DNA from 4 places in the Shewanella sp. 4t3-1-2LB genome. Region 4 is predicted to be linked to each of the others. Evidence: predicted binding sites of a transcription regulator. Region 4 holds the regulator's gene; each other region holds the start of a gene.
What was found. Region 4 encodes MetJ, which represses methionine synthesis genes. Its sites were predicted from a motif close to TAGACGTCTAGACGTCTA; they were not measured.
Positions count from the first base shown of each region.

Region 1 (6,050 bases), on a different contig from region 4:
TTTTCAAACACCACCACTTCGCCCACGGCAACGTCAACACCGTCCAGGTAATCGGTCTCAAGGCGCACCGGGCAATCCAGCGCTTTAGCAAGATAATCCACTACCGGCTGCAGCGAAAATTCTGCATTATATTCCCCTTCTGTTGGCCGCCCTAAGTGAGACATCACCATCACCGCGGCACCTTTTTCCAGTGCCAGCTTGATAGTGGGCAAAGAGGCACGCAAACGTGCATCACTGGTCACCACCCCATCGGCAACTGGCACGTTGAGATCTTCACGGATAAGCACGCGCTTTCCCTGCAGATCCAGATCTGACATTTTGATAATCGCCATGTTCATGCTTCCTGTAGTAACTATAAATTTGCGCTTGTCTTGGTAGCGGTCAAGCACTACCCCAAAAAGTTATGCCTCTGGCGGAAACATCGCCAGCGCCGTGTCCAACATCCGATTGGCAAAACCCCATTCGTTATCACACCACAGTAACAGTTTGATCAGATGACCGTCACTGACACGGGTCTGGGTACCATCCACCACACTGGAGCGCGGATCATGATTAAAGTCGCATGATACCAAAGGCTCATCGGTAAAGCCCAGAATGCCATCAAGACGGCCACGGGTGGCCTCAAGCAATACTTGGTTAACAGTGGCAATATTCACCCGTTTATCCACGGTCAGCGACACGTCAATAGCGGTGACATTGACGGTTGGCACTCGCACCGAGATAGCTTCAAACTTGTCTTTCATCTGCGGCAAAATTCGCTCAATACCACGCGCCAACTTGGTATCGACCGGAATAATCGACTGACTGGCCGCACGGGTACGACGCAAATCATCGTGATAGGCATCGATCACCTGCTGATCATTCATTGAGGCGTGAATCGTGGTAATCGCGCCGCTGCGAATACCAAAATGACGATCCAGTTCGGAAATCACCGGGATCACACAGTTGGTGGTGCATGAAGCGTTAGACACCACGGTATGTTCAGGGGTCAACAGTTCATCGTTAACGCCATACACAATGGTAGCATCGACATCCGCCGACGCCGGGTGGCTTATCAATACCTTGCGCGCACCCGCCAGCAGATGCGTGGCACAGGCGGCGCGGTCATGCAGTGCCCCTGTGCATTCCAACACCAGATCTACATCCAGTTGCTGCCAAGGTAACTTACTGGCATCTGCTTGGTGCAGCAGGGTGATAGCGTCATTACCCACCTGCATCAGCTCCTGTTCCAGACTGGCACGGAGCGAGAAGCGGCCGTGCGTGGTGTCATAGTTTGTCAGATGTACCATGGCTTCAGGTTTTGCCAACTCGTTAATCGCGACAATTTGCAACTGCTGGCGCTTGCCGGATTCATACAATGCCCGTAATACGGAGCGGCCAATGCGGCCATAACCATTGATAGCAACTCTGATCATCGGTAATTCATATCCCTCTATTTCAGGGCGATAAAACAACGGCCTATCATAAGACAGGCCGTTATGAATGGCGAGCAAAGCAAAGCCCTGTCAGGCCTTTCGTTCAGTTACGGTTCATGCCAGCAATGACTTCGCCGTTGCCACTACGTTATCGACGGTAAAGCCGAACTCTGCAAACAGCTCACCCGCTGGCGCTGACTCACCAAAAGTTGTCATACCAACAATCTTGCCGTTAAGACCGACGTACTTGTACCAATAATCGGCAATGCCCGCTTCCACCGCCACACGTTTGCTGACCGCGGCGGGTAATACCGCTTCTTTATAAGCGGCATCCTGCTTGTCGAACACGTCAGTGGCTGGCATAGAAACTACCCGCACCTTATGACCAGCAGCGGTCAATTCAGCTTGGGCTTTTACTGCCAGTTCCACTTCAGAACCCGTGGCGATAAAGATCAGTTCAGGTGTACCGTCACAATCCACCAGCACGTAACCGCCTTTTGCCACATCGGCCAACTGCACCGCAGTACGTGGCATCTGTGTTAGATTCTGGCGGGAGAAAATTAACGAGGTTGGCCCATCCTGGCGTTCAATGGCATATTTCCAGGCGATAGCGGATTCCACCTGATCGCATGGGCGCCAAGTACTCATATTAGGCATCAAACGCAACGTAGCCGTTTGCTCCACTGGTTGATGAGTTGGGCCGTCTTCACCCAGACCAATAGAGTCGTGGGTATATACAAAAATTACCCGCTGTTTCATCAGCGCGGCCATACGCAGTGCATTACGCGCATATTCCATAAACATCAGGAAGGTCGCGCCGTAAGGCACAAAGCCACCATGCAGTGCGATACCGTTCATCATCGCCGACATACCGAACTCACGCACCCCGTAGTGCAGATAGTTACCGGATGCATCATCGCGGCTAATGGACTTGGAAGCGGAATACATGGTCAGATTAGAAGGCGCTAAGTCAGCACTGCCACCGAGAAATTCTGGCAGTAATTTACCGAAGGCTTCCAATGCATTTTGCGATGCCTTGCGTGAGGCGATATTGGCAGGATTAGCCTGCAACTGTTCGATATACGCCTGCGCGCCTGCCGCAAAATCCGCTGGCAACTGGCCGCTGACACGGCGTTTCAATTCAGCTGCCAATTCGGGATAAGCAGCGGCGTATGCAGCCAACTGAGTTTCCCAGTCCGCTTCCGCGGCACTACCTGCGGCCTTTGCGTCCCACGCGCTATAAATCTCGGCTGGAATTTCAAACGGTGCATACGGCCAGCCCAAAAATTCGCGAGAAGCTGCCACTTCAGCATCACCCAGTGGTGAGCCGTGACAATCATGGGAGCCGGATTTGTTAGGTGAGCCATAACCAATGATGGTTTTACAGCAGATCAGTGATGGTCGTGGATCGGCTTTAGCTTGCTCGATAGCCGCGTTAATCGCTTCAGCATTATGACCATCCACCGCCGGGATCACCTGCCAGCCATAAGCTTCAAAGCGTTTTGCAGTGTCGTCACTGAACCAGCCGTCTACATGACCGTCAATTGAAATACCGTTGTCATCCCAGAAAGCAATCAGCTTGCCTAAGCCCAGCGTCCCCGCCAGTGAACAAGCTTCGTGCGAGATACCTTCCATCATGCAGCCATCACCCATGAATACATAAGTGTGGTGATCCACAATCTCATGTCCTGCACGATTGAATTGTGCCGCTAATACTTTTTCAGCAATCGCCATCCCCACGGCATTGGTGATGCCCTGCCCCAACGGCCCGGTAGTAGTTTCTACCCCTGGCGCATAGCCGTATTCTGGATGACCGGGAGTACGCGAGTGCAACTGGCGAAATTGCTTCAGATCATCAATGCTCAGATCATAGCCAGACAGATGCAGCAGCGAATAAAGCAGCATAGAACCATGGCCGTTGGATAGCACGAAACGGTCGCGGTTAGCCCATTGTGGATTAAGTGGATTATGCCGCAGATGCCCGCGCCAAAGGACTTCTGCAATATCTGCCATGCCCATTGGGGCACCTGGATGGCCGGATTTAGCTTTTTGCACAGCATCCATACTTAACACACGAATAGCGTTAGCGAGTTCTTTACGGGAAGACATGCTTTCTCCTGCGTAGTGGGTCTTGAGATTTGTCGGGCGGAAATTGGCGGTTATTTTCCCGCAGAGGGGCAGTTGACGCAAATATATTTCCGGCTTTGCGACCTAGATAAGTGTTCTTAATACCAGATCACAGAGGCCATTCCCAACGTCGACACACATAACCCCATCCATGGGACTCCACCGCGTCATCCCTGACACGGAGGGTCGACTTATCGGAATAGCCACTATTCCTCGAGTGAAACGCAATTAGGAACAGCTATTTAGATCCGACGAGCAAAGTCAGCACGAATGGCCATAACTTAGTATAAAAACCTTCATGTGTTACAGACTCATCAAACCGAGGTGTAAAGCTGACAAGACAAAAAGCTAACGAGTACTTACTATCAGATGGTTAAAAGCTGCTGATATCAATAAAGAAATTACTGGACATTGGCAACAGCGATGGGGCGTACTGCACAAATATCAGCAAAAGGGGTTTTATAATACCCAAATTAAATTAAAATAGACGTCTAGATGTAGATGCTTCTATACGGATATAGTTGCAGCTAAAGGTTTTTCTATTAATCACGAGATTTTCCAGACTATGGCAAGACACCTCTTTACTTCTGAATCTGTGTCAGAAGGACATCCTGATAAAATCGCCGATCAGATTTCTGATGCGGTGCTCGACGCCATTCTCACCCAAGACCCTAAGGCCCGTGTTGCCTGTGAAACCTATGTCAAAACCGGCATGGTGATGGTAGGTGGTGAGATTACCACTTCTGCTTGGGTGGATATTGAAGAACTGACCCGTAACACCGTACGTGAAATCGGTTATACCAGTTCCGATATGGGCTTTGATGCTAACTCCTGCGCGGTACTCAGCGCCATTGGTAAGCAGTCACCCGATATCAATCAAGGGGTTGACCGTAAGGATCCCAAAGAACAGGGCGCCGGTGATCAAGGGTTGATGTTCGGATACGCCAGTAACGAAACCGACGTGCTGATGCCTGCCCCCATCACTTACGCACATGCTTTGGTGAAACGCCAGTCACAAGTACGTAAGCAGGGACTGTTGCCTTGGCTGCGTCCCGATGCGAAATCGCAAGTGACTTTTGTTTACGATAATGATCAGATCGTGGGTATTGATGCTGTGGTGCTGTCAACTCAGCATAGCGATGCAATCAGCCTGAAAGAATTGCAAGAAGGCGTGATGGAAACCATCATCAAGCCAGTATTACCTCAGCAGTGGCTGACCAAAGACACCAAATTCTTTATCAACCCAACCGGTCGTTTTGTGATTGGTGGTCCTATGGGTGACTGTGGTCTCACTGGCCGCAAAATTATCGTCGACACATACGGTGGTATGGCGCGTCACGGTGGTGGTGCATTCTCCGGTAAAGATCCATCCAAAGTAGATCGTAGCGCTGCTTACGCGGCTCGTTATGTCGCCAAGAACATTGTCGCTGCCGGGTTAGCAGATCGTTGTGAGATCCAGGTTTCTTATGCCATTGGGGTAGCAGAGCCGACTTCTATCAGTGTGGAAACCTTTGGTACTGGCAGATTACCGGAAGACAAGCTGATCGCGCTGGTGCGTCGTCACTTTGACCTGCGCCCATATGGGTTAACCGAAATGTTGGATCTGGCCCGTCCGATCTACCAGGCAACAGCAGCTTATGGTCACTTTGGTCGTAATGAATTCCCTTGGGAACAGACCAACAAGGCTGACGCGCTGCGCGACGACGCCGGGTTATAAGTCGTTGGCTCTAAAAAAACCGCCAGTTGGCGGTTTTTTTACATCTGCGTCTTAGTAACAATGATCGAAATGAGCACTTTCCATACACATAAACGCTAATTGCTGCGGAGGTAATGGCGTCACAGTTACCGTTTCTGCCGCTTTCACCTGTGATTCTTCGGTCACCAGCGTCAGTTGGCTGTGGTAATTATTGCTGCGACCACAATCAAAAATGCTGTCTAGCGCAAACACCAGAAAGCGCTGCCCTTCCTTACCCTGAACACTCGCCTCAACTACCCGGCATTTCTGCTGCTGTAATGTCAGCAATGACACCAGCCAACGGGCCATATCAAAAGAAGATAATCTCAAGGTTTTGCTGAGCCTCAGTAACGACTCCTGTGTATGTAATTTCTGAGTTTCCATCGTGTTCTTACTCACACAGTTGATGATGCTTTAAGGCTAGCAAATCCTGTGTCATCCGCATATAAGTCCGTTGCTACAACCAGAAATTTTCCAACAAGGTACATCAACAGCACCAGGAGATATTTGTATATTAACTTTAACAATCATCGCACTACGACTGATAATCCACATTTTACATAGATTCAGAGTACAAATATTCCCTTTGATAGCTACGGTTGTTGCACTGACATTGACAATAAGTGGAACATCACCTACTCAAAGTTGCAAAATAACTATAACAACTCCACACTTAATGCCTATCGCCCTCACAAAGGATAAGGCCATGCTGCCTGAATCGGTTAAACCGGGAATTAGTTTGCTGGAAAATGACAATCATGGCCTGAATCTGG
Region 1 is NZ_JAFNJD010000021.1:8,265-14,314, reverse strand. Features, by position in the region: gene J3L11_RS09275 (phosphoglycerate kinase) at 1-332, opposite strand, end outside; gene epd (erythrose-4-phosphate dehydrogenase) at 402-1,415, opposite strand; gene tkt (transketolase) at 1,530-3,524, opposite strand; gene metK (methionine adenosyltransferase) at 4,108-5,259, shown strand; gene J3L11_RS09255 (hypothetical protein) at 5,311-5,661, opposite strand; gene J3L11_RS09250 (GGDEF domain-containing protein) at 5,984-6,050, shown strand, end outside.
Region 1: the regulator MetJ is predicted to act here: its motif matches at 4,027-4,044, upstream of metK (methionine adenosyltransferase).

Region 2 (6,050 bases), on a different contig from region 4:
GGTTTCCGGCGAACAAACTGCCGAAGGTCGTAAAAGGTTGCCAGCGCTATTAGATGAAATGCAGCCGGATCTGCTGATTTTGCTCGAAGGTGGTAACGACATTTTACATGGTGTGCCACCACAGCAGATCCAAGATAACCTACAGCAGATGTTATTGGATGCGCAGAGCATGGCGGTACCGGTGTTGCTGATCTCTGTGCCACAGAAAAACGTTTTTCTGCAACCCGCGTCATTTTATAAAACGCTTGCAAAACAAAATGATAGTTTATTTATGAACGATGTGCTGAGTGGATTACTGTCTTCTCCAGCGTTGAAATCTGATGCCGTCCATTTGAATGCTGCAGGCTATCAACAGTTGGCGGCGGCGATCTACCGCAAGCTTCAACATGCCGGAGCTTTCTGATCGGCAATGACATGTCTAAAATCGTTGAAATGGGCTTGACCCTTGGGTGGCATTTGTGGGTAAATCTTTTGTAAAAAAATGGACCTCTCGTCCTGATAACAACAGGTTAAATTCTCTATGACAGATCTTGAGCAGCAAGTTTTCGCAGAGGTCAGGGCAATTATCGCCAATGAGGAGCAGGTGCTGGGTCGGCGTGCTACTTTGGTGCCGCTGAAGAAAGCGATTATTGCTGACGGTGATATTCGCAATGTCATTGATATCGTTTCTACCGATCCCGCCTTAGCTGCCCATCTGCTGTGGCGCAGTAATTGTGCTATGGCGCCATCGCTGCATCCTAACCGCAGTCTAAAAGATGCTTTGGTACGACTGGGACAGGTCAATATCTACCGTTATGCCTTTACCTTTTACCTCAAGGAAAAGCTGGATGAGCTGCCGCAGCCCTATCGTAAGTTGGTGCAGGGGTACTGGCGGCTGACGGAGGCTATTGCAACCGAAGCGGTAGATAGCTTGCATCAGATGCAGGGGGTGAGCATTGATGCTGATGAAGTGCAGACGCTGGCGTTATTCAGTGTGTTCGGGCAGGTTATCGCACTAACCGCTTTTGCTTACCTCAATGCCGAGCAGGATCAGTGTTTCCCGCTGAGCATTATCAAGAGTCTTATTGATACCCAGCAGAAATCGCTAACGCTGGGCGCCTTTGAGGCGCTAGGTCTGGATGATGAGCTACAGCACGAGTTTATGATTGCGCATAACTTACGCCAGACTCGTGATGCTAACTCTGCCGGTCTGGTGTTACGACGCATCTTGGCTCAACGTGGTTTGCTGCTGAATTCGCTCTAAAATGTTCGGCGCGTTGTTAGTGACTGTCTAGCGGGCTAACTGCTTCATCCGCCACCAATGTCAGCCAATGCTGGATCAGTTTGCTGTTGCTGGCATTGCGCCGATAAGCGCCGAACAGTGGTCGTCGCAACCCCTCTTTGCCAAGTCGCAGCGCTTTCAGGCTGAGTCCATGTGCCTCGCGCATTGACCAGTTTGGCAAAGCTGCTACCCCGTCATTGCACGCCAGCCGTTGTAACAGCACATTGGTTAAATCACTGGTTTTCTGTGGCCCTGGGGCGATGCCCGCAGGTTCGAGGAAATAGCGGAACAGATCCAGCCGCTCTAATGGCACCGGATAGCTGATAATCGGTTGTTTGAGTAATTGCTGTGGTAGTACATAGTCAAATTTTGCCAGTGGATGTGCGTTGCTGACCACTAACTTAACCTCAAATTCGAACAGATGCTGATAGGCGAGCGTGTGGCTGGCGACCGGATCCGATGTCAGCACTAAATCCAGTTCGCCTTGTTCCAACGCCTCAAGCGAATCAAACAGAAAACGGCTAGATAGATCCAGTCGTGCTTCTGGATATTTATGTTTGAAGGCCTCCATCGCTGGCATTAGCCAACGGAAACAGGAGTGACATTCAATCCCCACCCGTAATGGTCCGTGAGTACTATTGCTGCCTTGTTTCAGCAGATTTTCAGTTTCTTGCACTTTGGGCAGGATCTCCTCCGCTAGCAACAGCAGGCGCGTGCCTTCTTCGGTAAACGCCAGTGGTTTGCTTTTGCGAATAAACACCGAAGAGTTAATACGGGTTTCCAGTTCTTTAATCTGGTGAGACAGTGCCGACTGTGTCACAAAGCGTTTTTTGGCCGCTGCGGCCAGACTGCCACATTCTCTCAACGCTAATAGTGTCCACAAGTGCCTGAGTTCTATCATGCTCATCCCGTATGAATCTCGCTCATGTTGGTGTTGAAGCCAATTCGTTTGCCTAGCCAGAGACTATCACAATAAACTTCCAGACGTCTAGACGCCTAAATTGATTTGCTGTTTTTAGCGTCATCTGTCTATCGCAAGGAGTGAAGTTTGAGCATGACATTACATAATCTGGGGTTCCCCCGTATCGGCCGCCGCCGCGAATTGAAGTTTGCTCTGGAGCAGTATTGGCGTGGCGAACTGACACAACCACAGTTACTGACCGTAGCGGCTGAACTTAGGCGTACGCACTGGCAATGGCAGGCCGAAGCCGGGATTGACCTACTGCCAGTGGGCGACTTTGCTTATTACGATCAGGTGCTGACCTTAAGTGCAACCTTGGGGGTGATCCCGCCGCGTCATCGTCAGGGCGAGATTGATCTGGATACTTTATTTCGGGTAGCGCGAGGCCGTGCGCCCAGCGGTCAGCCAGCCGCTGCCGCCGAAATGACTAAATATTTCAACAGTAATTACCACTATTTGGTACCAGAGCTGACCGCAACGCAGCAGTTTAGTATTCGTTGGCCACAACTGTTTGAGGAAGTTCAGGAAGCTCAGGCGCTGGGGTATCAGGTAAAACCAGTTTTGCTGGGTCCGGTAACCTTTTTGCATCTGGCTAAAACCGTGGGTGAACCGTTTGATAAGCTGCAATTGTTGCCGTCATTACTGCAAAGCTATCAGCAGTTGTTGGCACAGTTTGCCGAATTAGGCGTTGAGTGGGTGCAGTTGGATGAACCAGCGCTGGCTCTGGAGTTAGCGCCAGACTGGCAACAGGCCTATGAAACCGCTTATGTAACGCTGCAAACCGTTCCGGTGAAACTGTTACTGGCAAGCTATTATGGCAGTGTGGCACACCATCAATCGCTGATTTCGGCGTTGCCAGTGGCGGGATTACATTTGGATTTGGTGACAGCACCGGAGCAACTAGCACCGTTTGCAGCAGCTTTGCGGCCAGCGCAGGTATTGTCGGCCGGAGTGATTAATGGTCGTAATGTCTGGGCGGCAGAGCTGGATCTGCTGGCACAAGCATTGGCACCCTATACTCAGCAATTAGGTGAGCGCTTATGGTTGGCACCGTCCTGTTCTCTGCTGCATACCCCGGTGGACCTGACACTGGAAACTGAGCTAGCGCCTGAGTTGAAATCCCGTTTGGCGTTTGCGCGGCAGAAGCTGACAGAGTTACAGCAGTTGCAACAATTGCTGCAGTATCCGACCAGTGAAGCGGCTCAGGCAATTATCGCGCATTGCCAGCAGCGGCGGGCACAGCAGGCAGCCGCCGTGGACGCTAAGGTTACTGCTCGTCTAGCAGCACTAGGTGCCGAGGACTTCAAGCGCCAAAGTGCGTTTTTACAGCGACAAGTGCAGCAACAGGCGACGTTACGCTTACCGTTATTACCCACTACCACCATAGGATCTTTTCCGCAGACCGCCGCGATTAGGCAGTTGCGTAACCGTTGGCGCAGTGGTGAGCTGGCTGACGTGGAATACACCCGTTTGCTGCAACAGATCACCTGCGACACTATTGAGCGTCAGTTGAAACTGGGACTGGATGTACTGGTGCATGGCGAAGCTGAGCGTAACGATATGGTGGAGTATTTTGGCGAGCAGTTGCAAGGGATCGGTTTTACCCGTTTTGGCTGGGTGCAAAGTTATGGTTCGCGTTGTGTTAAACCACCGTTGATCTATGGTGATGTCAGTCGGCCACAGCCGATGACGCTGGCCTGGGCTGAATATGCACAAAGTCTCACCGATAAACCGGTTAAAGGTATGCTGACCGGACCTGTCACGATTTTGCACTGGTCATTTGTGCGGGAAGATTTGCCCAAAGAAACCATCGCCTATCAGTTGGGGCTGGCTATTCGTGATGAAGTGGCGGATTTGCAGCAGGCGGGGATCCGCATTATCCAGATTGATGAACCGGCGTTCCGGGAGGGCTTACCGCTGAAACAGAGCGACTGGAAGACATATTTGGATTGGGCGGTGGCGGCGTTTCGTCTCAGCGCGTCAGTGGCGCGGGATGATACCCAAATCCACACCCATATGTGCTACAGCGAATTTAACGACACCATTGAAGCCATTGCCGCTATGGACGCCGACGTGATCACCATCGAGACCTCGCGCTCCCATATGGCACTGTTGGACGTATTCGAAGCATTCGACTATCCCAATGAAATTGGCCCCGGTGTTTATGATATTCACTCACCGAATATCCCTACGGTGGCAGAGATGGTGGCGCTGATGCAACAAGCGGCCAAACGCATCCCGCTGCGCCAGTTATGGGTAAACCCTGACTGCGGTTTGAAAACTCGCCGCTGGGACGAAGTGGAACCTGCGTTACGGCATATGGTGGCGGCGGCTCGCGAACTCAGACGACAGTTGGGCTAATGGTTAGTCGTTTCAGGTGAGCGACAATCCCAACAGGATCAAACCGATAGTGCCAAGGATGGTGAAGCTGGAAAACACAGTACCCAAGATGGGAAATACTTTCTGCCGGTCTTTTTGAAACAGGCCGGCAATACCTAAACCCAACGCCACCAGTGACAATAACACCAACCCAATAATCGCGAAGCCGATGGTCATTGCCGTACGACTGTTTTCATCCAGCCCACCTGGAGTGGTGTTTGCCAAGTTTCCGGCAATCACTAACGTGATAAAAATTAAGATGGCGGCCGCCAGACTGACGATAAAAGAACTAATCCCTAAACCTGAATGTGGACGATTCATGCCTGTTCCCTGCATTTCTTGTTTATCCTATTGAGAAATATACAAAAGGTTAACATCTGCTGTCACGGGTTATTTGTGACTATACTCAGGTCAGGTTATTGCTGGCCTGTTATGCTCAGGAGGATGTTATGAGTCATGTCTACAAGATTATTGAACTCACTGGTTCATCACCCATCAGCTCCGATGACGCCGTTAAAAATGCTATCGCTGCCGCCGCACAGTCGTTGCATAATCTGCGTTGGTTCGAAGTCATCGAGACCCGCGGTCATTTAGAAGCCGGGGTGATCGCGCACTGGCAGGTAACTGTAAAAGTAGGATTTACACTGGACGCTGCCGACTAACGGCTCTGTTCAGGCATCCCGCGGCAGCCCTTTTTGTACCGCACGTATCACGCGCTGCGTTTTACGCTGATGGGTGTCGTCCTCAGTTGTCGCCCGCAGTTGTCGCTGCAAGGCCCAATGCAGATGTTCCGCCAGCAGCTCGCTCGCCCCTTGCAGGCGTTGCTGTAATGCCTGAATAATCTGCTCACTGGCTGGGGCGTTGCCCAGTGCCACCGCAATATTGCGCTGCCAGCGTTCATAACCGATACGACGGATGGCGCTGCCTTCGGTATTCTGCAAAAAGGTGGCTTCATCCCAGTCCAACAAGGTCAGTAACTGCGGTTGTTGCAGTGACGTGCGGGTATAAAAATCGGCTTCTTGGCTCAGTGGTGCCTGACGATTTACTGGGCACACCAACTGACAATCGTCACAGCCATAGATACGGTTACCCAGCAATGGGCGCAGGTCTTCGGGGATCGCGCCCGACAGTTCAATGGTCAGGTAGGAAATACAGCGGCGCGCATCTACCGTATAAGGCGCGACGATAGCGCCGGTCGGGCAACTGGTGATACAGGCCACACAACTGCCACAACCCTCAGCCAGCGGAATATCTACCGGCAAGGGCAGATTGATAAGCAACTCTCCCAGAAAAAACCAGCTACCGGCCTCACGACTCAGTAACAACGAATGCTTGCCGGTCCAGCCAATACCGGCTTTGGCGGCTAGTGGCCGTTCCAATATCGGCGCGGAATCCACAAATGGCCGAAAACCACAATCGCCCAGATTGGCCTCAGCCAGTGCTTGGTTA
Region 2 is NZ_JAFNJD010000045.1:1,059-7,108, reverse strand. Features, by position in the region: gene J3L11_RS15150 (GDSL-type esterase/lipase family protein) at 1-403, shown strand, start outside; gene J3L11_RS15145 (HDOD domain-containing protein) at 521-1,243, shown strand; gene J3L11_RS15140 (LysR family transcriptional regulator) at 1,260-2,162, opposite strand; gene metE (5-methyltetrahydropteroyltriglutamate--homocysteine S-methyltransferase) at 2,316-4,583, shown strand; gene J3L11_RS15130 (hypothetical protein) at 4,596-4,922, opposite strand; gene J3L11_RS15125 (dodecin) at 5,051-5,263, shown strand; gene queG (tRNA epoxyqueuosine(34) reductase QueG) at 5,273-6,050, opposite strand, start outside.
Region 2: the regulator MetJ is predicted to act here: its motif matches at 2,243-2,260, upstream of metE (5-methyltetrahydropteroyltriglutamate--homocysteine S-methyltransferase).

Region 3 (6,050 bases), on a different contig from region 4:
ATATTGGAAATAGAGATAGTGCCGTCTTTCAGATCTGCCGGGGTGACTCGACCACTGCGGGCGGCCTCTGTCAGCCGCGTAATCTCGGCCGCGATGTCCAAAATGGACTTCGCCTGTACATCCTTAATGTTCGGTACCAGCAAGCCCACTTTTGAATCCACCGCCATGCCAATGTTATGGCGCGACAAATAAGTCAGTTCAGTACATTCAGCATTGACCCGGCTATTAACAACAGGAAATTGCAGCAACGCCAGGGACAACGCTTTCATGAAGAATGGCATCATAGTCAGCTTCAGACTATCCGAGGCGTACTTCTGCTTAAGTTGCTCTCTTAAAGCCACCAACTCAGTAATATCCAGCTCCTCACAATAGGTAAAATGAGGAATAGTGGATACTGAATCCATCATCTGCCGCGCCATGACCGCCTGAACCCCTTTAATGGGCACCACTTTATCGGCGGTTACTGGGTCGGTTATTGTCGGCGCTGCAACTGTTGGTGGAGTATCCGTCATCGCAACCGGTTGTGGCTGAGATGAAGCGCCCTTTACATAGCGTTCAATATCTTCTTTATAAACCCGTCCGTGTTTGCCACTACCAGGAACCTCCGCGAGGTTGACATCAAGAGAGCGCGCCAAACGACGCACCGCCGGGCTGGCAAGTGCTTTACCCTGCGCCACTGGCGCTGTGGGCGTGTTACTGATAACCGCTGCCGTTGGCTCTCCAGTATCCAGGGCCGAGGTCTCGAACTCTGCGTCAGTTTCGATGGCAAACAGAGGCGCGTGTACCTTAGCTACCTGCCCTTTTTCGTAGTACAACTTGACCACTTTGCCAGGCTTCATCGCGGGGATCTGCACTAGAGCTTTGTCAGTCATCACATCGCAGATCGGTTGATCTTCTTCAATCAGATCGCCCTCAGCGACGAGCCAATCTACCAGCTCACATTCCACGATGCCTTCACCAATATCAGGCAACAGAAAATCTTCTACCTGTTTACCGGCAGTCGCAGGTTTTACCTGCTCGGCCGCTGGAACTGGCGTGGCAGGCTCGGTAAAACCGGTTTCGTCCATGGTGACGGCATATAAAGGCGAATGCACTTTGGCTATTTCGCCCTTGGCATAATAGAGTTTGGCTATCACACCTGGAAATGGTGCTGGAATTTGTACCAAGGCTTTGTCGGTCATGACTTCACATACCGGTTGATCTTCTTCAACCCGTTCGCCTTCGGCTACCAACCACTCCATCAGCTCACATTCAACAACACCTTCGCCTATATCCGGCAAAATAAAATCCTTAATCATGCGCCACTCCTAGAAGTTCACCGAGGCTTTGATAGCTTCGAAGGTTTTCAGCGCATCCGGCATATATTCCTTCTCATGGATCAATGGGTATGGAGTATCCAGCCCACACACGCGGGCAATGGGGGACTCCAGATACAAAAAGCATTCCTGCTGGATTGTTGCAGCAATCTCACCGGCAAAGCCTCCGGTTAACGGTGCTTCATGGTTGATCAGCAACCGACCGGTCTTACGCACGGAGGCTGCAACGGTTTCGACATCCCACGGTGTGAGCGTTCTCAAATCGATCACTTCGCAATCGATGTTAACTTCCTGCGCCATTTCGGCCGCTTTTTCGATAACTTCCACCTGTGCGCCCCAAGCTAACAACGTAATATTGGCGCCCTCGCGCACGACTTCTGCTTTCCCGAGCGGCAACTCGTAGGCCGCTTCCGGCACATCATTCACTGAGGCACGGTATAGCCGTTTGGGTTCGAAGAATATCACCGGGTTGGGATCATGAATGGCTGATAACAACAGACCTTTGGCTTGGTAAGCATTGCGCGGCACTACCACTTTAAGCCCCGCTACCTGGGTAAAATAGGCTTCTGGTGATTGCGAATGGTAATGACCGCCGGCAATACCACCACCGTAAGGTGTACGGAACGTCAGCCCGCCAACATTGAACTGGTTGCCACTACGATAGCGGAACTTCGCCGATTCATTCACTATCTGATCAAATGCCGGGAATATATAATCGGCAAACTGGATTTCCGCGACAGGCGTCATGCCGTTGGACGCCAGACCATTAGCAAACCCGGCAATGCCCTGCTCTGTCAACGGTGTGTTGAAGCAACGCTCTTTGCCAAATTTATCCTGCAACCCAGAAGTTGCGCGGAACACTCCACCAAAATGGCCAACATCCTCACCAAATACCAGCATCTTGTCATCGGCCGTCATCGCCAGCGTCAGTGCGTTATTGATGGCTTGCAGCATATTCATCTTAGCCATGCTTATAACCTCCCTGATGACTTCGGATAAGCCTTGGGATATTTAGCTACATGCGCTTTTAATTCCTCAAGCTGCTTTTTCAGGTTTGCGGTTGGCACGTCGTAAACATCCTCAATTATTTCGTCAAGCTTGGGCGCGGGCACTTTTTCTGCGACCTTCAACGCATCCAGCACCTCTTGGCGGTAACGGCTTTGCAGTTCGGCATCATCATCTTCTGTGAGCCAGCCTTTATTGATCAGCCACAATTTAAAGCGTTTGACCGGATCGTGCTGCTGCCAGCGTGCTTCTTCATCTTTTGAGCGATATCCAGACGGATCATCTGAAGATGAATGAGCCCCCAAACGGTAGGTCATGGCTTCAATCAACACCGGAGCACTATGTTCTATGGCCCAAGCTCTGGCCTGCTGTGTGGCAGCCAGGACGGCCAACATATCGTTACCATCGACACGAATGGTGTGCATGCCATAACCCAAGCCGCGACTGGCAATACCGTTGCCGGCATATTGTTCGTCAGTGGGCGTAGAAATCGCGTAACCATTGTTGCGACAGAAGAAAATTACCGGAACTTTATGAACCGCCGCCATATTCAGGCCCGCATGAAAGTCACCTTCAGATGCCGCACCTTCACCAAAATAACAGATGGCAACATTGCGCTTACCCTGCATTTTTAAGGAGTAGCCGACACCAGATGCCTGCGGGATCTGCGTTGCTAGCGGGGAAGAAATTGTCTGAAAGTGCAGTTGCTGGCAACCGTAGTGGATCGGCATCTGTCGCCCTTTGCCCAGATCTTTTTCATTACTGAACATCTGATGCATGAACTGCTCGGTGGTGAACCCGCGATAACGCAGTGCCGCATGCTCACGATATTGCGCTAAGATGATATCTTCAGGCTCCAGTGCCGCAGCGCTGCCGATGACAGCAGCTTCTTCACCTGTGCAGGTCATATAGAAGCTGATGCGTCCTTGACGCTGTGCTGCCAACATGCGTTCATCCAGCGTTCTGATAAAAACACAGGTATCAAAAATTTTTCGCGACAGCGCTTCATCAACCTGTGGAAGCACAGCGTTTTCGAAGGTGGTGCCATCTGCTTGCAACAATTTCAGGATCGGAATATTCAGCGAATTCCGTTCCAGAAACGTTGCACGATGGACAACCTGTTGGGTAAACGTAGTGTTGCTCATGATGTGCTCTTTCATTCTGTTTAGGCAGAATCGTTCTGCTATTGGTTCTTATACTCGTCCAGCACACTAGGTTAACTTTAAGCGGCTGGCAATCTCTGTGATCTGGCTATCATCAACTTTGATTGCTATAACGCGTATATCTAGCTTTACATTAGGCTAACGGAATACCAGGATCGGCCACCACACACAGCGCGGCACGTTGACCAATGGGGATCTGCGCGTTAGGAAACACAATCGCCTCACCTTCTTGTTCCGCTACAATAGCCTGACCATTTTCATGGGCTAGTACTTCACCTTGGGCAAATTGCGTGAAGTTGGGCAGATCTTTATCAAAGGTAAAAGCGAAGTCGGCAAAGTGTTTGGTAATGGAGCGACACACCCGATAAAGCACTTGCTTATCGGCGGCAAAATCTGGCGTTGGAGTTGCTGTTTCAGCAAGCAACGCCATCAGCATGGCGCGCAGTGCTGCCAGTCGGGTTAAATCATTTTGGCCAAAGGGCATAACTTTCCCCAACTCTACGGTGAAGGCTTCTGCCTGATAATTGGCTGACGAGGCATAACTGAAAGTGGTGGTAGGTTCATGATGCATCAGAAACGCTTCAATCCCGGCGGCACTTAAAAATGCAATTTGTTGTTTCAAATGGGGTTTTCCCGGCCGATAAGGACACACAGCAAAGCGCTCATGACGCGAACCACGGATAGCCGTATGCAGATCGTAATGAAATCGTTTTCGGCCAGTTGCGGTAAAGAACTGCTGCATATAACTCTCTAATTTGGCCGCACGCGCACGCTCACCATTTGTCAGAACATTCGGGTTAGCATGTTCACCATTGAACAAACGATTGAGGTTTTCCGTCACAAAACGTGTACCGTTAATCATCGCCATTGGATTACCGAAGATAAACATCACTCTTTGTCGCAACAGTAAATGCTGCTGAAGAATGGCGCGGATTAGTTGGTTGCAGAGTTCTATGGGGGCGGTTTCATTGCCATGAATACCACTTGACAAAACGATGTCGCTCGTTGGTTCAGCGGTCAGTGGTGTAAAAACCAAGACGCCGCTATCCCAGATCTCGACTTGCGTGTGATCCGCAATAACGCCTTGTTCGGCCGCCATAAACAGGGGATTGGCAAGGGTCAGTGCTAGAAAATTCGCCTGTTGCAGTATTGGCTGCAGCACGGTTTACTCCTTAAATCAATGATGCCTTACTACTGCATGCTATCACAGTGGTTAATGGCAAGTCGTTATGACTTATTATTTCCCCGCTATTGCAAGCTCGCGCAGCTTCGAAGATAATTTTAGCCATCTAGACATCTAATAAGGGTTATATTATGGCGATTGCAACCTTTGGCGCCGGTTGTTTTTGGGGCGTCGAGTATTTTTTCCGACAAGTGCCTGGGGTGATTAACGCCACCAGTGGTTATATGGGCGGTGGCGATAATGCGGTAACCTATGAGCAAGTCAAAAAAGGCACCACCGGGCATGCGGAAGTGGTACAGGTTGAATATGACGCGTCGCAAGTCAGTTATGATGATTTGCTGCAGGTATTTTGGAAAAACCACAACCCTACCAGCCTCAACCAGCAAGGGGCTGACATGGGAACCCAGTACCGCAGTGTGGTGTTTTTCCACGATAAAGAGCAGAAACAACAGGCAGAAGCATCAAAACTGGCATTGATGCGCAGTGGTAAATGGGGCTTACGGCAAATTGTCACCGAAATTGTCCCCGCGCAAACCTTCCACAAAGCAGAAGAATACCATCAGGATTATATCCGTAAGAATGATTTGCCCAGTTGCCACATTGAATATTAATTGAGACGGCACATAAAAACGCACTCTAATCATTGAGTGCGTTTTTGGGCTGCAGTGATAACTCAGTGTTAGCCTTTCAAGGCTTGTTTTATCACCTGTTGCGCGTCACTCATTAACCGGTCCAGATGCTGTTCACTGATAAAGCTTTCGGCATAGATTTTAAATAGCGCTTCAGTGCCTGAAGGTCTCGCGGCAAACCAACCGTTTGCGGTGGTGACCTTGATACCACCGATAGCGGCATTGTTACCCGGCGCATGGGTCAGAACGGTTTCAATTTTATCACCTGCAATGGTGTCAGCGCCTAGCGTATCGGCATTCAAGCGGCTAAAACGCGCTTTTTGCTTAGCATTGATTGGACTGTCAATGCGCCGATAATAACTACGGCCGAATTCTGCCACTAACTCTTCATAGCGCTCTGCAGGTGATTTTCCGGTAACCGCAATAATTTCCGCCGCCAACAAGCCCAGAATGATACCGTCTTTATCGGTACACCAGGTTGTTCCATCGCGTTTTAGGAACGCTGCACCGGCACTTTCCTCACCACCGAAGGCAAAACTGGCATCAGCCAAACCATCGACAAACCATTTAAAGCCAACCGGTACTTCACACAAGACCCGGCCATGAGAGGCGACGATTTTGTCAATAAGTGCGCTGGATACCAGCGTTTTGCCAATCTTTAGTTCGGCTGACCATTGCGGCCGATGGCTCAACAGATAGTCAATCGCCACCGCTAGATAGTGATTAGGGTTCATTAATCCACTGCCCGGGCACA
Region 3 is NZ_JAFNJD010000001.1:314,801-320,850, reverse strand. Features, by position in the region: gene J3L11_RS01405 (dihydrolipoyllysine-residue acetyltransferase) at 1-1,298, opposite strand, end outside; gene J3L11_RS01400 (transketolase C-terminal domain-containing protein) at 1,308-2,285, opposite strand; gene J3L11_RS01395 (thiamine pyrophosphate-dependent dehydrogenase E1 component subunit alpha) at 2,288-3,466, opposite strand; gene astE (succinylglutamate desuccinylase) at 3,618-4,646, opposite strand; gene msrA (peptide-methionine (S)-S-oxide reductase MsrA) at 4,799-5,278, shown strand; gene pgm (phosphoglucomutase (alpha-D-glucose-1,6-bisphosphate-dependent)) at 5,347-6,050, opposite strand, start outside.
Region 3: the regulator MetJ is predicted to act here: its motif matches at 4,767-4,784, upstream of msrA (peptide-methionine (S)-S-oxide reductase MsrA).

Region 4 (6,050 bases):
CATGCAGACCATGGTTTCCGAAGGCCAGCAATTAACCTACCAAATCAAACCCATGGTAACTGCTGGTATCGCTTATGAATGGCGGACAGTGATGTTAACCAGCGATATCGACTTGACGGAAAACAACAAGTTTGCCGAGCTGGAAGGGCCGAAATATTGGCGTGTCGGTGGTGAAGTGAAAGCCACTGACTGGCTAGCGTTGCGACTTGGTTATCGCCAGGATCTCAACGATGTCACCACCGATATCTATTCAGTGGGAACGGGTATCGCTATTGGCAAGTTCTTTAGATTAGATTTGACTGGGATGTTTGGCAGCGATAACGCTATCGGCGGCGCGTTACAGACCTCGTATCACTTCTAGGTGAAACAACAAGGGCGTTGTCAGGATAGCAACGCCCACAAGGATTTGAGTGCTAGCAATAATGCGCTGGCGCCACACAGCGCTAATGTCAGCAAGCGGGTGCGGCGTTTATCTACTCGGGGTAACAAGATGCCTGAGGCGAGAAATCCCAGCACTACCGCCGGTAATAACAGCACAGATAACAACAAATCGCGCCAACTGACCATACCGGACAGCGCCAAAATCAGCAGACTGATACAGGTGCTCACCATAAAAAATGCCGACAACGCCGCACGGAATTTACCGGCTTCGCGCCCCGTGAGCAGCAATGCCATCGGCGGGCCACCGATACCTGCTACCGTCCCGAATATGCCCGAAAAGGCACCTGCAATAAACAGGTTGCGACGGGTGACGGCGACGCTGAATTTCTTCAAGCTCATCACTACTGCCGCGCCAACAATGGCCGCAATAATCAAGCCCAGCACCGCGCGCGGCGCCAATAGCAACGTAACCCCCAACAAGCTGCCGGGAATCCGTCCGGCCAATGCGTATTGCAATCCGCCCAGTTCCAGATTGCCGCGCTCGCGCAGCAGTGTTAGCAACGCAATGGAAAAGCTCAGAATAATCACCGGTACTGGCACCAGTTCCGGGTCAACAATATAAAGTAGCGGGGTAGAAACGACCGCTAGACCGAAGCCTAACAGACTTTGCGTCACGGCACCGATAACAATAATCAGCGATGCCAGCAATAAGGTAACAGGATCGATCAACGACCACATAACAGCGAAGTAACGCCGGGAAACTCCCGGCTGTCAGTAAAATGAGAAAGGCTTGGGAAACGGCACATTTACTCCATTTCTTCCCATTCGATGCCCATATCTTCCATCATCTGCTTGGCTTCCGCCGGGATACTGTCGGGCTGATCTTTGGACAAGTCTTCATCGTTGGGTAACGGCTGGCCGGTGTAGGCATGCAGAAATGCTTCACACAGCAGCTCACTGTTAGTGGCATGACGCAGGTTGTTGACCTGGCGACGAGTGCGTTCATCCGTCAGCACTTTCAGTACTTTCAGCGGAATAGACACAGTGATTTTTTTTACTTGTTCGTTTTTCTTCCCGTGCTCAGCGTAGGGGCTGATGTATTCGCCATTCCATTCAGTCATGTTGCACCTGCTATGTCACTAATTCGCTGCCGATTTTAAACCCTTACACCCTACAGTCAAATCTCGGGTCGTAATACTGTATCACAAAAATGGAATTCTATACATTTGGACGTCTAAACGTCTTTATGCCTATTGACGCCAAGGGGGGAGTTGGTAGAATTTAGCCATCCAGACATCTTTATGGTGTTTCTTGTAAAGCATTTGAGGAGCCAAAAATGACAGCACGGAAAATGGCGACGATTGCCGTCCGTCAGGGGATTGAGTCCGATAGCCAGCATGGTGCTGTGGTTCCGCCCATCTATCTTTCAACCAACTACGCTTTTGATGGTCACACAACGCCAAGGCAGTTTGATTACAGCCGTTCCGGTAATCCCACTCGCAGTATTCTTGGTAATGCGATTGGTGAACTGGAACAGGGTTGTCCGGCAGTGATCACCACCAGTGGTATGGCGGCGGTGACGCTGGTGGTCAGCCTGCTTAGCCCCGAGGATCTGCTGGTGGTGCCACACGACTGCTATGGTGGATGTTATCGACTGTTTACCAATCTGGCGAAAAAGGGTCAATTTCAACTGGCAATAGTGGATCAAACCGATACCGCAGCGCTGCAACAGGCCATTGCCCGTAAGCCGAAGATGGTATGGATTGAAACGCCCTCGAATCCTTTGTTGCGAGTCATTGATATTGCCGCCATCGCCGCTGCTTGCCAAGCCGTTGGGGCGCTACTGGTGGCAGATAACACCTTTTTGTCGCCCGCGTTGCAGCAACCTTTGCTGCTCGGTGCCGATATCGTGGTGCACTCCACCACTAAATACCTCAACGGTCATAGTGACGTGGTCGGTGGCGCGGTGATCGCTAAAGAGCCTGCATTGGCGGAACAACTGCATTGGTGGTCGAACACGCTGGGATTGACCGGCGGCGCGTTTGACAGCTATCTGACATTGCGCGGTTTAAGAACATTGGCATTACGCATTGAGCAGCATCAGAGTAATGCCGCTAAAATCGTCGAGTTGTTGCAACACAGTGCCCAGGTACAGCAGGTATATTATCCCGGATTAGCAACACATCCCGGTCACGAAATCGCTGCCAGACAGCAGCAGGGCTTCGGTGCTATGGTCAGTTTTGAGCTGACGGGCGGTGAAGCGCAGGTAACGGCATTTCTCGGTGCGTTACGTTATTTTTCGGTCGCAGAAAGTCTCGGTGGTGTAGAAAGTTTGGTGGCAGTCCCTGCTACAATGACTCACCGCGCGATGGAGCCGGCCGCCCGTGCTGAAGCGGGCATTAAAGATACCCTGATTCGTTTGTCCGTTGGTATCGAAGATCCACAAGATCTGTTGGACGATATCGCTGCCGGTTTGGCAGCCGTTGCCGCCTGTTGAGTTGGGGAGCATTAATTGATGGCACGTAGTCACTTACATAAATTTGGTGGTAGTAGTCTTGCCGATCCTGACTGTTACCGGCGTGTGGCCCACATCCTGCTGACCCACGGGCGGCCTGATGATCTGATAGTGGTCTCTGCCGCAGGCAAAACCACCAACTTCCTGTACAAGTTGTTAGCGCTGCGTGAGCAAGGCCAACTGTGGCAGGAAGAGTTGCAGGTGCTGATGAACTATCAGCAAAACCTGATTGAGCAGCTATTGAGTAATTCTCAGGCGCGGCAGTTGCGGGAACGCTTAGCCAACGACCGGGCGACACTGATGAGCTTGCTGGCGCTGGATGGGCGTAGCGACTACCAATGCAATCAGGTAGTGGGCTTTGGTGAACGTTGGTCTGCCCGGCTGATGGCAGCGTTGCTGCGTGAATCTGGGGTGGCCGCCTGTAACGTTGATGCGCGCGGTCTGCTTATCGCTGATGAGGCGGCAGTACCCAAAATTCGGGTAGAAGAATCCCGTGCCAAAGTGCAACAGATGCTCAAGCAGCATCCCGATGAACGTTTGGTGATCACCGGTTTTATCTGCGCCAATCCGGCAGGTGAAATGTTGTTGCTGGGGCGTAACGGTTCTGACTTCAGTGCCACCTTGATTGCCAGTCTGGCCGATATTGACCGGGTCACTATCTGGACTGACGTAGAAGGGGTGTTTAACGCCGACCCCAACAAAATTCAGGACGCCAGATTACTGCAAAACATGTCATTGGCAGAGGCAGACCGCTTGGCACGGCTCGGTTCCCCGGTACTGCATTCCCGTACGCTGCAACCGCTGTATAACACGCAGGTGAGTCTGGCGGTGCGCTCCAGTTATGCGCCGCAAACCGATTTTACGCTGGTGGCACCGCAAAACGATGTTGCCAGCGCGCCAGTGGTGACCAGTCTTGATGAAGTGTTAACGGTCACCTTGCAATTGCAATCGCCGTGGGAAAACTTGCTAGAAGCGCTGGAACATGCCGGGTTACAACCTTTAGCGCATTGGTCAGTGGGTAAACAAAAGCATGAATTGGCCTATACGCTGGAGTCAGGTAAACAGTTGCTGGCGCTACTGCAGCAGTTAACCGAGGCATTAGGGATCAGCGACGTCGAAAGCCATCGCGGTTTTGGCTTGGTGGCTTTGGTGAGTGCCGCCGCCGCACAGTATCGGCGCAGTTTTGCTCGGCTGTTGAGCCGTGAAGCCCGGCTTTTGTATCAGGATGCGCTGAGTCTGGTAACCTTGGTGCCGCAGCAGCAGGTGGCCTTGCTGACGCAGAAAGTTCATCGTCGCTGTGCTGGCCCGCGTAAACGTATCGGTATTATTTTGCTGGGGGTTGGCAATATCGGTGAAGCCTGGGTCACGCTGTATGGCAAATCCGCGCAGCAGCTTAATCGCCAGTTGGAAGCTGAGGTAGTGTTGGTGGGGTTGGCGAGTTCCAGCAAGGCGCTGTTTTGCAATGCAGGTATTGCGGTGACTGACTGGCAGACACGCTTCGAGGCCGAAGCCACGCCGTGGCAATACGAGCATCTGTTTGAACAAGCGGATGCGCTGGCGTGTGATGAACTGATCGCGCTCGACATCAGCGCCAGTGCCAGCCTGACCTTGCAATATCCCGAGTTTTTTGCCCATGGTATCCATATGGTCAGTGCCAACAAACTGGCCGGTTCTGGGCCGTTGGCGTTTTATCGTGAATTGAAACAGATGTTGGGAAACCGCCGTTTGTTCTGGCGCTACAATGCCAGTTGCGGCGCTGGCTTGCCGGTGCAGCATGCGCTCAATGATCTGCATAATAGTGGCGATCAGGTGCAGGCCGTGGGGGGGATTTTTTCCGGCACACTGTGCTGGCTGTTTGAAAACTATGACGGCATTCGGCCATTCTCGGAACTGGTGCTGGAAGCCAAAGCGCTGGGTATTACCGAACCGGACCCACGCGATGATCTTTCCGGCCGCGATATGCAGCGTAAGCTGTTAATTTTGGCTCGGGAAATCGGCTTGGAACTGGAGCTGGATGATATTCGCCTCAGCTCACTGGTGCCCGCACATCTGGCAGAGATTTCAATCGATGAGTTCCTGCAACGCTTGCCGGAGCTGGATGGTGAACTGGCACAACAGTATGCAGCGGCTAATGAGCAGGGCAAAGTGCTGCGTTATGTGGCGGCATTGGAGCGCACCGAGCAAGGTGTGAATGCTGAAGTGGCGCTGCAATGGGTGGAACCGAGTCATCCCTACGCTAACTTGACGCCCGGTGATAACGTGTTTGTTATCCGCAGTGCCTTTTATCAGGGCAACCCGCTGATCATTCGCGGCCCAGGCGCTGGCCGTGAAGTCACCGCCGCGGCAGTGCAGTCAGATCTTGTGCAGATCTGCCGCGATCTATTAGAAGATTAAATGCGGCACCGATATGCCAATTCTGCTCTAAATAATAAGGCTCCTGCGGGAGCCTTATTATTTAGTGGCGTATGCGGTTGTGTAGCTGAGGAATAACCTAGCTGTCTTTGGGACATTTTCGAGTTAAAGCATTAACTCTAACTCGACATTTTCGGATAAAAATTTCTATGGGTTAACGCCGCACACAGGGGTGCGAAAAAGCTTGGCTAAAATTAGGAACGAAGTGACGCAGCCAAGCTTTTTGCGTCCCATCATTATTGCTTTGTTAGCTCTTGGCCGTAGAAAAGAGCCACATAATGTATAAACTCTTTTAAGTTCAGGTCAATAATACCCCAATCCCGCTCCTCTTTTTCCTGTGGCCACAAACGAGCGAGCTGTCTAATAGAGTTTGTTAGGCTTAACCAAATCATTGCATGTTGATGTGATATTTGAAATGCCACAGGAACTAGCTGCTCAAAAGTTGGCAAAATTTCGTCGGCGGCTTGAACGATAATTATGCACTTAGCTTCACCTAGTTTTTTATATGTTGATTCCTTCTCAAACCTATCAAGGTCGTTTAAATGCTCAGAAATAGGCTTGCAATGTATGACGTGCTTGCTCCAGTGGAACAGACCATCTATTAAGCCCTTATCATAAACTTCTAATACAAACGATATTGGCTGGCCTAACTTTTTCTTGAGTTCATTTTTAGTCTTGATCTCAGGTAGTAAAACAACCAAGACGTAAAAAATTGTACTCACAATATAACCAACAGAGAGAT
Region 4 is NZ_JAFNJD010000034.1:5,060-11,109, forward strand. Features, by position in the region: gene J3L11_RS12855 (conjugal transfer protein TraF) at 1-361, shown strand, start outside; gene J3L11_RS12860 (sulfite exporter TauE/SafE family protein) at 382-1,119, opposite strand; gene metJ (met regulon transcriptional regulator MetJ) at 1,188-1,502, opposite strand; gene metB (cystathionine gamma-synthase) at 1,718-2,878, shown strand; gene J3L11_RS12875 (bifunctional aspartate kinase/homoserine dehydrogenase II) at 2,897-5,290, shown strand; gene J3L11_RS12880 (hypothetical protein) at 5,545-6,050, opposite strand, start outside.